3 regions of the Pseudoalteromonas sp. OFAV1 genome follow, and region 1 is predicted to be linked to each of the others. Evidence: predicted binding sites of a transcription regulator. Region 1 holds the regulator's gene; each other region holds the start of a gene.
The links. Region 1 encodes NrdR, which represses ribonucleotide reductase genes. Its sites were predicted from a motif close to AAACACNANATNTNGTGTTT; they were not measured.
Positions count from the first base shown of each region.

Region 2: a site for NrdR is predicted at 2,156-2,175, ahead of nrdA (class 1a ribonucleoside-diphosphate reductase subunit alpha). Genes of this name have one in related genera too.
Region 3: a site for NrdR is predicted at 2,660-2,679, ahead of nrdA (class 1a ribonucleoside-diphosphate reductase subunit alpha). Genes of this name have one in related genera too.

Region 1 covers NZ_JAKGBG010000001.1:227,354-231,840, reverse strand. The annotation lists gene ribBA (bifunctional 3,4-dihydroxy-2-butanone-4-phosphate synthase/GTP cyclohydrolase II) at 1-305, opposite strand, end outside; gene L1267_RS01055 (riboflavin synthase) at 348-1,001, opposite strand; gene ribD (bifunctional diaminohydroxyphosphoribosylaminopyrimidine deaminase/5-amino-6-(5-phosphoribosylamino)uracil reductase RibD) at 1,006-2,145, opposite strand; gene nrdR (transcriptional regulator NrdR) at 2,148-2,597, opposite strand; gene glyA (serine hydroxymethyltransferase) at 2,705-3,961, opposite strand; gene L1267_RS01035 (hypothetical protein) at 4,253-4,487, shown strand, end outside.
Region 2 covers NZ_JAKGBG010000014.1:90,215-94,701, forward strand. The annotation lists gene nrdA (class 1a ribonucleoside-diphosphate reductase subunit alpha) at 1-2,052, opposite strand, end outside; gene L1267_RS10270 (HAD family hydrolase) at 3,029-3,703, opposite strand; gene ubiG (bifunctional 2-polyprenyl-6-hydroxyphenol methylase/3-demethylubiquinol 3-O-methyltransferase UbiG) at 3,703-4,413, opposite strand.
Region 3 covers NZ_JAKGBG010000019.1:39,889-44,375, reverse strand. The annotation lists gene L1267_RS12410 (hypothetical protein) at 1-199, shown strand, start outside; gene nrdA (class 1a ribonucleoside-diphosphate reductase subunit alpha) at 292-2,568, opposite strand; gene L1267_RS12400 (GNAT family N-acetyltransferase) at 2,801-3,454, opposite strand; gene L1267_RS12395 (hypothetical protein) at 4,002-4,259, opposite strand.

The DNA.
Region 1 (4,487 bases):
GCTGCTGAAATACCTGTCGTTACGCCTTTCGCTGCTTCAATCGACATAGTGAAGTTAGTTGAAAAAGCAGCACCGTTATTTTTAACCATTAACGGCAAATCTAACTGCTGGCAACGCTCTTGCGTCATCGTTAAACAAATTAAACCACGACCGTGTGTTGCCATAAAATTGATAGCATCAGCACTGATATGCTCTGCTGCGATGATTAAATCGCCTTCATTTTCTCTGTCTTCATCGTCCATTAAAATAACCATTTTACCGGCTTTAATGTCATCGATAATTTCTTGCGCGCTGTGTAGATTCATAATGTGCCCATGAGAGTATGATTAATAGTGACGTATCTTTGCTTATTTAATAAAACCAGCTTGTGCTAACAAGCTCATTGATATGTCTGAACGGGAAGGTTGTTCGGCCCCTTTTATTAGGCGCTCTAAATAGCGAGCAATCTGGTCAACTTCTAGGTTCACCTGAGTACCCACTTGAAATTCTGCAATCGTTGTTTGCTCTGCGGTATGCGGAACAATAGTCAACTTAAAGCGGTTTTGCTCGACCTCGTTGACCGTTAAACTAATACCATCAATACATACCGAACCTTTGTAAGGAATGTACTTCATTAAATCATTGTCAGTACTTAGCCAGTACTCTGTTGCACGAGCATTAGGACTGATACTTTCTACAGTCGCAATACCATCAACATGACCAGATACTAAATGCCCACCTAAGCGAGAAAGTGGTTGCATGGCTTTTTCAAGGTTAACTGTTTGACCTTTTTTATAGTGAGCAAAGCCCGTTAAGCTGATTGTTTCGTTTGATAAGTCAGCACTAAAACCATCGCTATGTTTAGCGACAACCGTCAAACACACACCATTGGTGGCAATACTGTCACCGAGCTTAACGTCTTTCATATCCAAATTAGTGCTTTGAATACGAATAGCTAGGTCACCTTGCTTTTGTGTTAGTTCAACAATTTTACCTGTTGCTTCAATAATTCCAGTAAACATAGTGCTACTCTTTATTTTCAATGTGTGTGGCTTGCTTTGCTTTTGTCGCTGTTAAGCGAATATCGTCGCCAATCATCACTGTATCAGTAAAGGTCAGTTCAGTGATATCACTCATCATGGTAACTTCTGCAAAGTTTAGTAAGCTTTTGCCCATATCACCTATTAACTTAGGGGCAATATAAACAATGTATTCATCAATTAAATCTTGCTCAGCAAATGCACCGGCAAGGGTCGCACCTGCTTCGAGCCAAATATGGTTAAATTGCAGCTCAGCAAGACGCTTTAAAACCGCTGATAGATCAACTTTATTATTAACTGCTGGTACAACTTCGTGTTTAACAAAGTGAGGCCATTGATACTGTTTATCAAGCGATGTAGTGAAAATAATCACCGGACTTTCAATGCTAAATAATGCAAGTTCAGGCGTTAACCTATTTTGTGAATCAATAATCACACGGGTAGGTTGACGCAAAGGCAGTGACGTTGGCATATCAAATGGCAGCTCATCAATGCGTACATTAAGTTTGGCATTATCGGTCATAACCGTATCTGCACCAGTGAGTACCACGCAACTTTGGGCACGAAATGCTTGCACATCTTGGCGCGCTTTAGGCCCTGTAATCCACTTACTTTGGCCATTATTTAGCGCAGTTTTACCGTCTAAACTGCAAGCCATTTTACAAATCACATATGGCAACCCAGTTTCCATGCGCTTTAAAAAGCCTTTGTTTAAATCGCGCGCTTGTTGTTCAAGTAAACCTGATGCTACAGCGATACCTGCATCAGCTAAAATCTGTAGACCGCGACCACTCACCGCTGGGTTTGGGTCGACCATGGCAGCTATAACTTTGCTAACACCCGCAGCTTTTAAACCTTCGGCACAAGGCGGTGTGCGTCCATAATGACTACAAGGTTCTAAAGTCACATATGCGGTGGCACCTTTTGCATTGTCGCCAGCCACTGCCAGAGCATTAACTTCAGCATGGCCCTGCCCTGCTAGTTGATGAAATCCTTCACCGACTATTTCGCCATCTTTAACCAGTACACAGCCAACATTAGGGTTTGGTGTTGTAGTAAAACGACCTTGTTTAGCAAGCTCTATGGCACGTGCCATATAAGCCGTATCAAGTTCTGTGAATGACATAGTTAATCACCTAAACGAGCGATTTCTTCACCAAACTCGCGAATATCTTCAAAAGAACGGTAAACTGATGCAAAGCGAACATAAGCCACTTTATCTAGTTTTTTTAGTGACTCCATAATGCACTCACCAATTAAATGGCTAGAAATTTCACGTTCACCCGTGGCACGAAGCTGAGATTTAATAATGTTGACCACTTCATCGACCTGCTCTGTGCTGACAGGGCGTTTTTCTAGCGCACGATGCAAGCCATTGAGTAATTTGTCTTCATTAAATGGTTCACGACTACCGTCTTGCTTTATGACTCTTGGCATCACAAGTTCTGCGCCTTCAAAGGTGGTAAAACGTTCGTGACATTCATTACATTCACGTCGACGCCTAACCTGGTGGCCGCCGCCAACAAGTCGAGAATCAATTACTTTAGTATCTTTTGCGGTGCAAAAAGGACAATGCATAGAGTTCAGCTTCCGTTTATTAAAAACAAAAAAGGCCGCTTATTAAGCGGCCTTTATAATAGCAAAAAACAACGCTATTGTTATCTTAATTACGGTTCAACCAATAATTAAGCGTAAACTGGTAATTTTTTACAGATAGCTTTAACTTTCTCTTTTACTTCAGCTTGTACAGACTCATCATTGATGTTGTCTAGTACGTCACAGATCCAGCCAGCAAGCTCTTTTGACTCTGCTTCTTTGAAACCACGGCGAGTAATAGCCGGAGAACCAATACGAAGACCAGACGTTACGAACGGTGAACGTGGGTCATTCGGAACTGAGTTCTTGTTTACAGTGATGTTAGCGTTACCTAGTGCAGCGTCAGCATCTTTACCTGTGATATCTTTATCGATTAGGTCAAGAAGGAATAAGTGGTTGTCTGTTTTACCAGAAACAACTTTGTAGCCACGCTCTTGAAGAACTTCAACCATAGCTTGAGCGTTCTTTACCACTTGAGCTTGGTACGCTTTAAATTCTGGTTGTAATGCTTCTTTGAAAGCAACTGCTTTAGCAGCGATGATGTGGCATAAAGGACCACCTTGACCGCCAGGGAATACTGCGCTGTTTAGCTTTTTGTAGATTTCTTCATCACCACATGCAGAAACGATTAGACCGCCACGAGGGCCCGCTAATGTTTTGTGAGTTGTCGTAGTAACAACGTGTGCGTGAGGGATTGGGCTTGGGTATACACCCGCTGCGATAAGACCAGCAACGTGAGCCATATCTACGAATAAGTAGGCACCAACTTTGTCAGCGATTTCACGGAATTTAGCCCAATCAACGATACCTGAGTATGCTGAGAAACCAGCGATGATCATTTTTGGTTTGTGCTCTAATGCTAGCGCTTCAACTTGAGCGTAATCAATTTCGCCTGTTTCGTCATTTAGGCCGTATTGAATTGCATTGTACGTTTTACCAGAAAAGTTAACGTGTGAACCGTGAGTTAAGTGACCACCATGAGCTAAGCTCATACCTAGTACTGTATCATGCGGCTGAAGAAGTGCTTGGAAAACAGCTGCGTTTGCTTGTGAACCCGCATGCGGTTGAACGTTAGCGTAATCAGTACCGAATAATTCATTAGCACGGTCAATTGCTAGCTGCTCAACAACATCAACATGTTCACAACCGCCATAGTAACGTTTGCCTGGGTAACCTTCAGCATATTTGTTGGTAAGCTGAGAACCCTGCGCTTCAAGTACGCGTGGGCTACAGTAGTTTTCAGACGCGATCAGTTCGATGTGCTCTTCTTGACGAGCCGTCTCTTTAGTGATGGCTGCAAATAACTCTGGATCGAAATCCGAAATATTCATGCTACGTTCTAACATGGGGTCTCCTAAGGCAACGTGTATGGTATTTTTTGAAGGCTATATTGTACGCTTAAAACGCACTTTTGCCTATCTTGTAAAGATGAACATATTTAAACAGGGATTGAATTTATTTCACAGTGTTTTAATAATGATATTTTTTTATTGATACATAATAAAAATTTATAAATTTAAAACATTACATATATTTTTAAAATATGATTTAGCGTAAAAAGTTCATCATGCGTTTGCATATGGGCACAATGAAACTAAGCTTGTAATACAAACCCAGATCAAGGATGTTTTGAGTCAATGTTAGCCAAGCCCATTTATGAACTTGTTCCCTACTGCTATTTGTTTTTAGGTATTGCCTGTATCGTCATACCTCATGAGCTGCTCTACACACTCATTGGTATTGTGTTATTTTTGCTGGGTGCAAACATATGGCGAATGCGCTCAGAAGCACGAAGACGAGATCAAAAAAGTCAGCGAATTAAACAAAGAAGAGCGCGCTATTACTATGAATTTAAACCCTTTATTTTATTCA
Region 2 (4,487 bases), on a different contig from region 1:
AATACCAACAAGCTGTAGGTAACCATCGTTTGATGGAATATCCCACAGTAGCTCATAGTTGTCTTTCAGGTTTTCATAATCTGGAACTACTTGCTTTAAGATACCATCTTTACTTGCTTTAACGCTGATATGACCACGTGGTGGCTCAATACCATTTGTTGCGTTAGAGATTTGTGATGATGTCTCTGATGGCATCAATGCAGATAGCGTAGAGTTACGCATACCGTGCTCTTTAATGCTCGCACGTAATGAATCCCAATCTAAATGAAGTGGCTCATTACAGAACTGATCTAGGTCACGCTTGTAAGTATCTGTCGGCATGATGCCTTGAGAATACGTTGTCTCGTTAAATTTAGGACACGCACCGCGTTCTTTCGCTAACTCGTTTGATGCTTTCATTAGGTAATATTGAATTGCTTCAAACGTTTTGTGAGTTAAGGCATTAGCACTACCATCAGAATAACGTTTACCGTTTTTAGCAAGGTAGTATGCGAAGTTAATTACACCTATACCCAGCGTACGACGACCCATCGTTGCGTTTTTAGCCGCAGGAACAGGGTAGTCTTGGAAATCAAGTAAGTTATCAAGGGCACGTACTGCAAGTTCAGCAAGTTCTTCTAACTCATCAAGCGACTCAATCGCACCTAAGTTAAATGCAGATAGCGTACAAAGTGCAATTTCACCTTCTTCATCCATTACATTGCTAAGTGGCTTAGTTGGTAATGCGATTTCTAAACATAGGTTAGATTGACGAATTGGCGCCACAGTCGAGATAAACGGGCTGTGTGTATTACAGTGGTCAACGTTTTGTAAGTAAATGCGACCAGTGCTTGCACGCTCTTGAGCAAACATTGAGAATAACTCAATTGCTTTAATACGCTTTTTACGAATTGACTCGTCTTGTTCGTACTTAACATATAGCTCATCAAACTTCGCTTGGTCTTCAAAGAATGCATCATATAGACCCGGTACATCTGACGGGCTGAACAATGTGATGTAATCGTCTTTGATTAAACGGCTATACATTAATTTGTTGAACTGGACACCGTAGTCAAGATGACGTACACGGTTGTCTTCAACACCACGGTTGTTCTTAAGGACAAGAAGATTTTCAACTTCTAAGTGCCAAAGTGGGTAGAACAACGTTGCTGCACCGCCACGAACACCACCTTGTGAACAGCTTTTAACCGCTGTTTGGAAGTGTTTATAAAACGGAATACAACCTGTGTGGTACGCTTCGCCGTTGCGAATAGGGCTACCAAGGGCACGAATACGGCCCGCGTTAATACCAATACCTGCACGTTGCGAAACATATTTAACAATCGCAGACGATGTCGCATTAATAGAATCAAGGCTATCACCACATTCAATCAATACACATGAGCTGAATTGACGTGTTGGTGTACGCACACCTGCCATAATTGGTGTAGGTAATGAAATCTTAAATGTAGACACTGCATCATAAAAACGCTTGATGTAATCAAGACGTGTCTCTTTTGGATAATCAGAGAATAAGCTTGCAGCAACTAAAATATATAAAAACTGTGCACTTTCGTAAATTTCGCCAGTAACACGGTTTTGAACTAGGTATTTACCTTCAAGTTGCTTTACAGCAGCGTAGCTGAAGTTTAAATCACGATTATGATCAATATATGAGTCTAACTCATCGATTTCTTGCTCTGTGTAGTCGACAAGTAAATGCTGATCGTAACGTTTGTCTTCAACTAATTTTGTAATGTGATCATATAAACGTGGTGGCTCAAATTGGCCATACGCTTTTTTACGCAAGTGGAATACAGCTAAGCGAGCAGCTAGGTATTGATAATCTGGCGTATCTTTTGAGATTTGATCCGCTGCCGCTTTGATGATTGTTTCATGAATGTCGTCGGTGCGAATGCCATCATAAAATTGAATGTGTGATTTTAATTCAACTTGTGAGACAGACACATTATTCAGACCTTCTGCGGCCCAAGCGATTACGCGATGGATCTTATCTAGATCGAGTGACTCTTTACGGCCGTCACGTTTGCTTACAGATAGCTGTTGGTTCATAGTTTTGCCTGTATTCCTTGGGAAATTTTAGTTGTAAAGACAAAGGTATTCTTTATGTAATTATTATTATTAAACACTATATGCAGCTAATTGAATAACATTTAGCCACAATATCTGGTGTTGTTTAAATTGCAGATCACAAGATAGTGTGGTCTGCGCTGTTTTGCAAGGGATAGAATTGCCCCATTTTGTGGATAACTATTGGATAAGCGCATTGTGTTAGTGACCATTAACCTTTGAACATTCACAGACGACGAAATTTGTAGAAATCAACTCAAGATCCAGAAAATTTACCGTTTTAAAAAATAAATTTCGACTGATTTTTTTATCATCAAAGAATGTTCAAAAGTGAATCAGATCACAATATATGGTGTTTTAGATAATAAATAACACTATATATTGATTTCAGAAATTTGATTATTTTATTACCTCATTAGTAATGGGCTGAGTTAACAGCCCAGAAACATATTAGATCATTATGATACTAACTAAAGTAAGTGCTTTTAGTAACACATAGCTTGGTATCTCGATAGTAATTCTAATTTTCATATGAATTATCCAAATATTCAGATGTATACTTGCCGAGTAGAAACATATGAGATACGCTCAATTTGTATGTAGTGCGCTTTGTTGCTTCGACAGCAAGCGTTTTACTGACACCGTATTTTGCAGATGCGGTGTCAGTCCCTCCACTAAATCAAACTTGTTTGTTCAGCGTTATCATCAAGATAGAGCCAAGGATCCTATTTGGCAAGGGATAGAATTGCCCCATTTTGTGGATAACTATTGGATATGCGCATTGTGTTAGTAATCATTAACCTTTGAACATTCACAGACGACGAAATTTGTAGAAATCAACTCAAGATCCAGAAAATTTACATTTCTTAAACTATAATTTCATCTGATTTTTTATCATCAAAGAATGTTCAAAAGCGAATCAGATCACAATATATGGTGTTTTAGATAATAAATAACACTATATATGGTTAAAGCCATCAATTGGCGAATGCCAATTAAAATCTGCCTGCCAGCCAAGCGCAGCGTCAACACTCGGTATGTAACCCCAAAGCGCCGTTGCACTGTACATATTAGCTGCTTTTGCAGCTTGAATATCTCGCTCAGCATCACCGATATACAAACAACGAGTTGGATCAACATCTAAGATCTCAGCTGTATGTAACAGTGGATCCGGTGATGGTTTCGAAACAGCTAATGTATCGCCACTGACAACGGCTTGAGCATTACTTAAAGATGGGATCGCTTGTACTAAGGGCTCAGTTAAAAAGCCGGGCTTATTGGTCATAATGCCCCACTTAATATTGTTTTGCTCAAGTGCAATTAAAAGCTGCTCGATGCCGTTGAAGCATTTACTGTGAACGGCAATATCATCAGCGTAATAATCGAGTAACTGTTGTCGTAAAGCCAGTTGTTCTACATCAGGCCACTTATCACCAAAACCAACCTCTAAAAGTGCATTGGCTCCGTTTGAAGCTGCGGGACGATAAATATGCTCAGCGACTGGGGCGATATCTGCATCGGCTAATACGCGATTTAATGCATGACCCAGATCATCGGCGGTATCAAGGAGCGTACCATCGAGATCAAAAATAAAAGCATCAAAATCGATAGAGGGTGCGTTTACACCACTCATTAGGCTAATTTCTCAAAGTGCAGGATGTAATTAACACTTACATCATCATTTAAACTGTACTGCTTAGAGAACGGGTTATAGTTCAGGCCTGTGCTGGCTCTTACTTTTAATCCCGCTTCTTCAGCCCAGGCAATAAGTTGTGCAGGTTTGATAAACTTTTTATGGTCATGGGTACCTTCAGGCACCATTTTTAAAAGCTTTTCTGCACCCACAATGGCAAACAAGTAGGCCTTTGGTGTTTTGTTTAGTGTTGAAAAGAAGACATCGGCGCCCGGTTTAGCAAGTTCTGCTACAGCACGAATAATAGACGCAGGATCTGGAACATGCTCAAGCATTTCCATACAAGTAATAACGTCAAAGCGAGCAGGGTGCTCAGCCGCAAACTGTTCTGCTGGTACTTTTATATAGTCAACAGGCACACCCGTTTCTAAACTGTGTAACTTAGCAACGGTGAGTGGCTCTTGGCCCATATCGATACCGGTTACTTTAGCGCCCATGCGCGCCATGCTTTCACTTAAGATGCCGCCACCACAGCCAACATCTAAGGTTTCCTTATCGAATAAGCCGCCTACTTTATCGGCGACAAAATCCAAGCGAAGAGGATTTATTTCATGAAGAGGTTTGAACTCTCCGTCGCGGTCCCACCAACGTTCTGCGATGGCTTCAAACTTTGCAATTTCTGCATTATCTACATTTTGATGTTCGGTCATAAAAAACTTCCTCGTCAATCTGAGGCCATTATATAGGGGGAAATTACTAAATCGCAAAGATTTAGCGCCTGTAA
Region 3 (4,487 bases), on a different contig from region 1:
TCTAAGCAAGGTAGATGTGAGAAGTTTAGGTGGAAAGTTTAAAGAAGTTGAAATTAACGCAACTAGTTTCGCGAACAATTCAGTTACATTAAAAAAAATAATATCAATGCTTATTGAATCAAACAAAGATTCATATGAAAACCTTGTTCAATTAATTAATTTATCTACCGTAGTAAAGTATGTACACAAAGAAAATTAGATAAAATTGTATTAAGACATTAAGTAAAAAAATAGCCAAACATAACGTTTGGCTATTCTGTTTAAAATTTATTTTTCGATAAGCAAAGAACCTTAAATTTTACATGCTCCTTGACATCCATCGTCGCTTTCTTCGACAACAGTTTCTGGAGTATCGACACCAGCACCATCTCGAGTGTTGTGGTAATAGAAGGTTTTAACTCCATGCTGGTAACCAAATATGAGATCTGAAATAATTAGCTTAAGCGGAACCTTATTAGACTCAAATTTAGAAGGGTCGTAATTAGTATTAGCTGATATCGTTTGGTCAACAAATTTTTGCATAATAGCAACAAGCGAAATGTAACCTTTATTGTCTGGGATATCCCATAATGTTTCATATTGGTGTCTAAGATTTTTAATATCTGGAACAACTTGTTTCAGGATTCCATCTTTACTTGCCTTAACAGATACTAGACCTCTTGGCGGCTCAATGCCATTGGTTGCATTAGAAATTTGTGATGAAGTTTCAGATGGCATTAAGGCTGATAGAGTTGAATTTCTCATGCCGTATTTAAGAATTTCTTCTCGTAACGTCTCCCAATCCAGTTTCAAATTATTACTAACTAATTCATCAACTTTCTTAGAATATGTATCAATTGGCAAGATGCCCTGTGAGTATGTGGTTTCGTTAAATAACTCACATGCACCTTTCTCTTTGGCAAGATTAACTGAAGCTTTCATTAAATAGAATTGAATAGCTTCAAAGATATCATGGGTTAGTTGATTTCCTGATCCATCTGAATATTTTAATCCATGTTTAGCTAGTTTATAAGCATAGTTAACAACACCGATACCTAGAGTTCTTCTTAATAAAGCTGCTTTTTCTGCTGCCTTAATAGGGTAACTTTGATAATCTAATAAGTTGTCGAGGGCGGTAACTGCTAGTTCGGATAATTCTTCAAACTCGTCAAGGCTCTCAATTGCGCCTAAGTTAAATGCTGATAGCGTACATAGTGCAATTTCACCATCTGTATCATCCACATTAGTGAGAGGCTTGCTTGGTAAAGCAATTTCTAAACAAAGATTACTTTGTTGAATTGGAGCAACTGAAGAAATGAAAGGGCTATGAATATTACAGTGATCTACATTTTGTAGATAGATACGACCAGTGCTAGCACGTTCTTGGGCAAATAGACTGAATAATTCGATTGCCTTAACCTGTTTTTTTCTAATGTTAGGATCGTTTTCGTATTTAATGTAAAGCTCTTCAAACTTTTCTTGATCACTAAAAAAGCTGTCATATAAGTTGGGTACATCTGAAGGGCTAAATAAAGTTATGCTCTGACCTTTGATTAATCTTTGGTACATGACTTTATTGAATTGAACTCCGTAATCAAGATGTCTAGCTCTATTTTCTTCAACACCTCTGTTATTTTTTAAAACAAGTAAGTTCTCTACTTCTAGGTGCCATAAAGGATAGAATAGTGTCGCAGCTCCCCCACGAACACCTCCTTGCGAGCATGATTTAACAGCTGTTTGAAAGTGTTTAATGAATGGAATAATGCCTGTATGCAGGGCTTCACCACCACGAATTTCACTACCTAGCGCTCTAATCTTACCTACATTTAAACCTATACCAGCACGTTGACTTACATATTTAACGATTGATGATGCTGATGCGTTAATGCTATCTAACGAGTCGTCAGTATTAATTAAGGTGCAAGAACTGAATTGTCTAGTCGGGGTGCGAACACCGGCCATTATTGGTGTAGGTAGTGAAATTTTAAATTTTGATGTAGCGTCATAAAAACGCTTTACGTAATCTAAACGTTTTACTTTGCATTTAGTTACAGAATAAAGGCAAGCAGAAACTAACATATATAAGAACTGGGCTGATTCGTAAATTTGACCAGTAACTCTGTTTTGTACTAAATACTTGCCTTCTAATTGTTTAACTGCGGCATAGCTAAAATTAAGGTCACGATCATGATTGATGTAATTACCTAATTCATTTAGTTCTGATTCAGAATAGTCTTCGAGGATATGTTTGTCATATTTGCCGCTTTCTACGAGCTTCTTGATGTGCGTATAGAAATCAGGCGGAGTGAACTCGCCAAATGCTTTTTTACGTAAGTGGAAAATAGCAAGTCGGGCAGCTAAGAACTGATAATCTGGCGATTCTACAGAGATTAGATCAGCCGCAGATTTGATAATTGTTTCATGAATGCCTGATGTTGTAATTCCATCAAAAAATTGAAGTTGTGCTTTTAGCTCGATTTGTGAAACTGATACGTTATCTAAGCCTTCTGCTGCCCAAGTTAAAACTCTATGAATCTTATCAAGATCCAAAGCTTCTTTTTTGCCGCTTCTTTTTGTAACTAATAACATAATAAACCTTACTTTATTTATAGAATGAATTAGAGATTTAAGTGTACCATAAATTAAAGAAATGTCTATATATGTATATTTCAGTAGCGACAAACACAATATATAGTATTAGTGATTCAAAGACGAGCGATTTTGATAGTTTGATTGTAGCTATAAGGCTGTTTGGAGCTTTATTTGAAATTTAAGCCAAAAAAAATGCCTTGTTAATACAGGCATTTTCAGTGCGTTCTGGTTAAAAAAATGATAATTCATCTTCTGTGTTGTTTTTTATTTTAATTATAGGTTTGGATAAGCTTAGTTTTTGTCTATTGAGTTCATTAATTATTACATCTCTACTATCAAGCTTTATTTCGGTTGCGATTGCGTCAGGTATTGGTTCATTTAAAAGTATGTGATTTAATCGTTTAACAGCTCTGAAAGGAGGAAATCCACCAGCCATAACTGCAATAGAAAAGCTTTCTCGAAACATTGGTGCTACTGTCTTCTCCGAACATACAAAAAAGCCATCATAACGACGACCAAGCTTTTGCATGCCTTTGTCGAATTGCGTAGCTAATTCGACAGATAATTTACGAGCTATGCCATTACCTCGGTATTCCTCTTTAGTAAATACAGAAAAATATCTATCTGAATACAACTCAAACTGTTCTGATTTGAGGTGACCACCTTGATTTTCAAATGGAGGTATTACGATCATGGCAAGAGCGACAGGTTTGTTGTCGATTAGTGCCATGCTGTACTGAATATCTCTATGGTATTCAGAAGATAAGAATTTTAGGCCCCGTTCGGATATTGTTTTATTTAGTCCGTCATCTCTATAAAGCTTATTTTGCAGAATTGTGTTAGCGAACTCTTGTATTGTAGTCTTGCCAGATTTTATTTCCATAACACTTCTTATTGTTCTTATTAAGTATGACTTATTGTAACATAAAAAGATAAAATTAAAAAGTAAATTTTTAATTATTATTTGATTTGACTAATGATAGGATTGTATGAATTTCTTGTTTTAGAGGCTTTTATTATGGTTTATATGTATATCTCATTTTTGTTCGTTCTATTTGCATTTTATGCTTTAGATAAGAAGTACAGTGATTCTCTATATGGAGAAAAGTTGGATTATACGTTTGCGGAGATTAAGGTCACTTTAGTAATCTTTATGGTTGCAGCGTGTAGTGTAATCTATAGCAATATAGAGCCAGACTTTACAGCGCTAATGGGATTTAAAGTGCTATTCCATTCGCTATTTGTGGTAAGAATTTGTGCCGGGATGCATATAGTTAAGAATCAGTTGGTACATGGCACAGTATTCAAGAATGGACTCAAGTTAATTATCAGAGAAGTAGGGTGCATACTACCAATTTTAGCATTGTTCTATTTGCTCTTTATCTGATTTTTGATAGGTGAGTCATGCATTGACTCACCTTTGTAAGTAATTATGCGCTGTAGTAACCGGCATCAGGTGAAAATCGTCTTAAAACCTGTGGGACAATAGAGTACCCGTTATCTTCAAGAAACTCATCATTAGCTAACTGTTCGTCCGAAAGAGATAGTAGGAACTCTTCGTCATTATCAGCGCAATAAGCCTCAAAGTCATCATTTGCTGTAGGTAGGACACTTAGTTCTAAAGAGTCCTCATTTAGGATCCAGTGAGCATTCATAACAGCTTCGTTAAAAGTTTCCAGATCGTTCATGTCAGTATTTAATTTCATATCCGTATCCCTTTGTTGTTTTAATTAATTATACCACCAGCAAAAATAATTGCAACAAAAAAAGATATAGATTTGATAGTATAATCTCTAATTGTTAGCTGTGCCGCAGTTATTATTGTTTGGTAAAATGTGCGCCGACATATTTATGATAGAGATTGGGAATAAGTATTATCAGACCTGCCAGAAAAGTTGGCCCAGTAATTGTTCGTC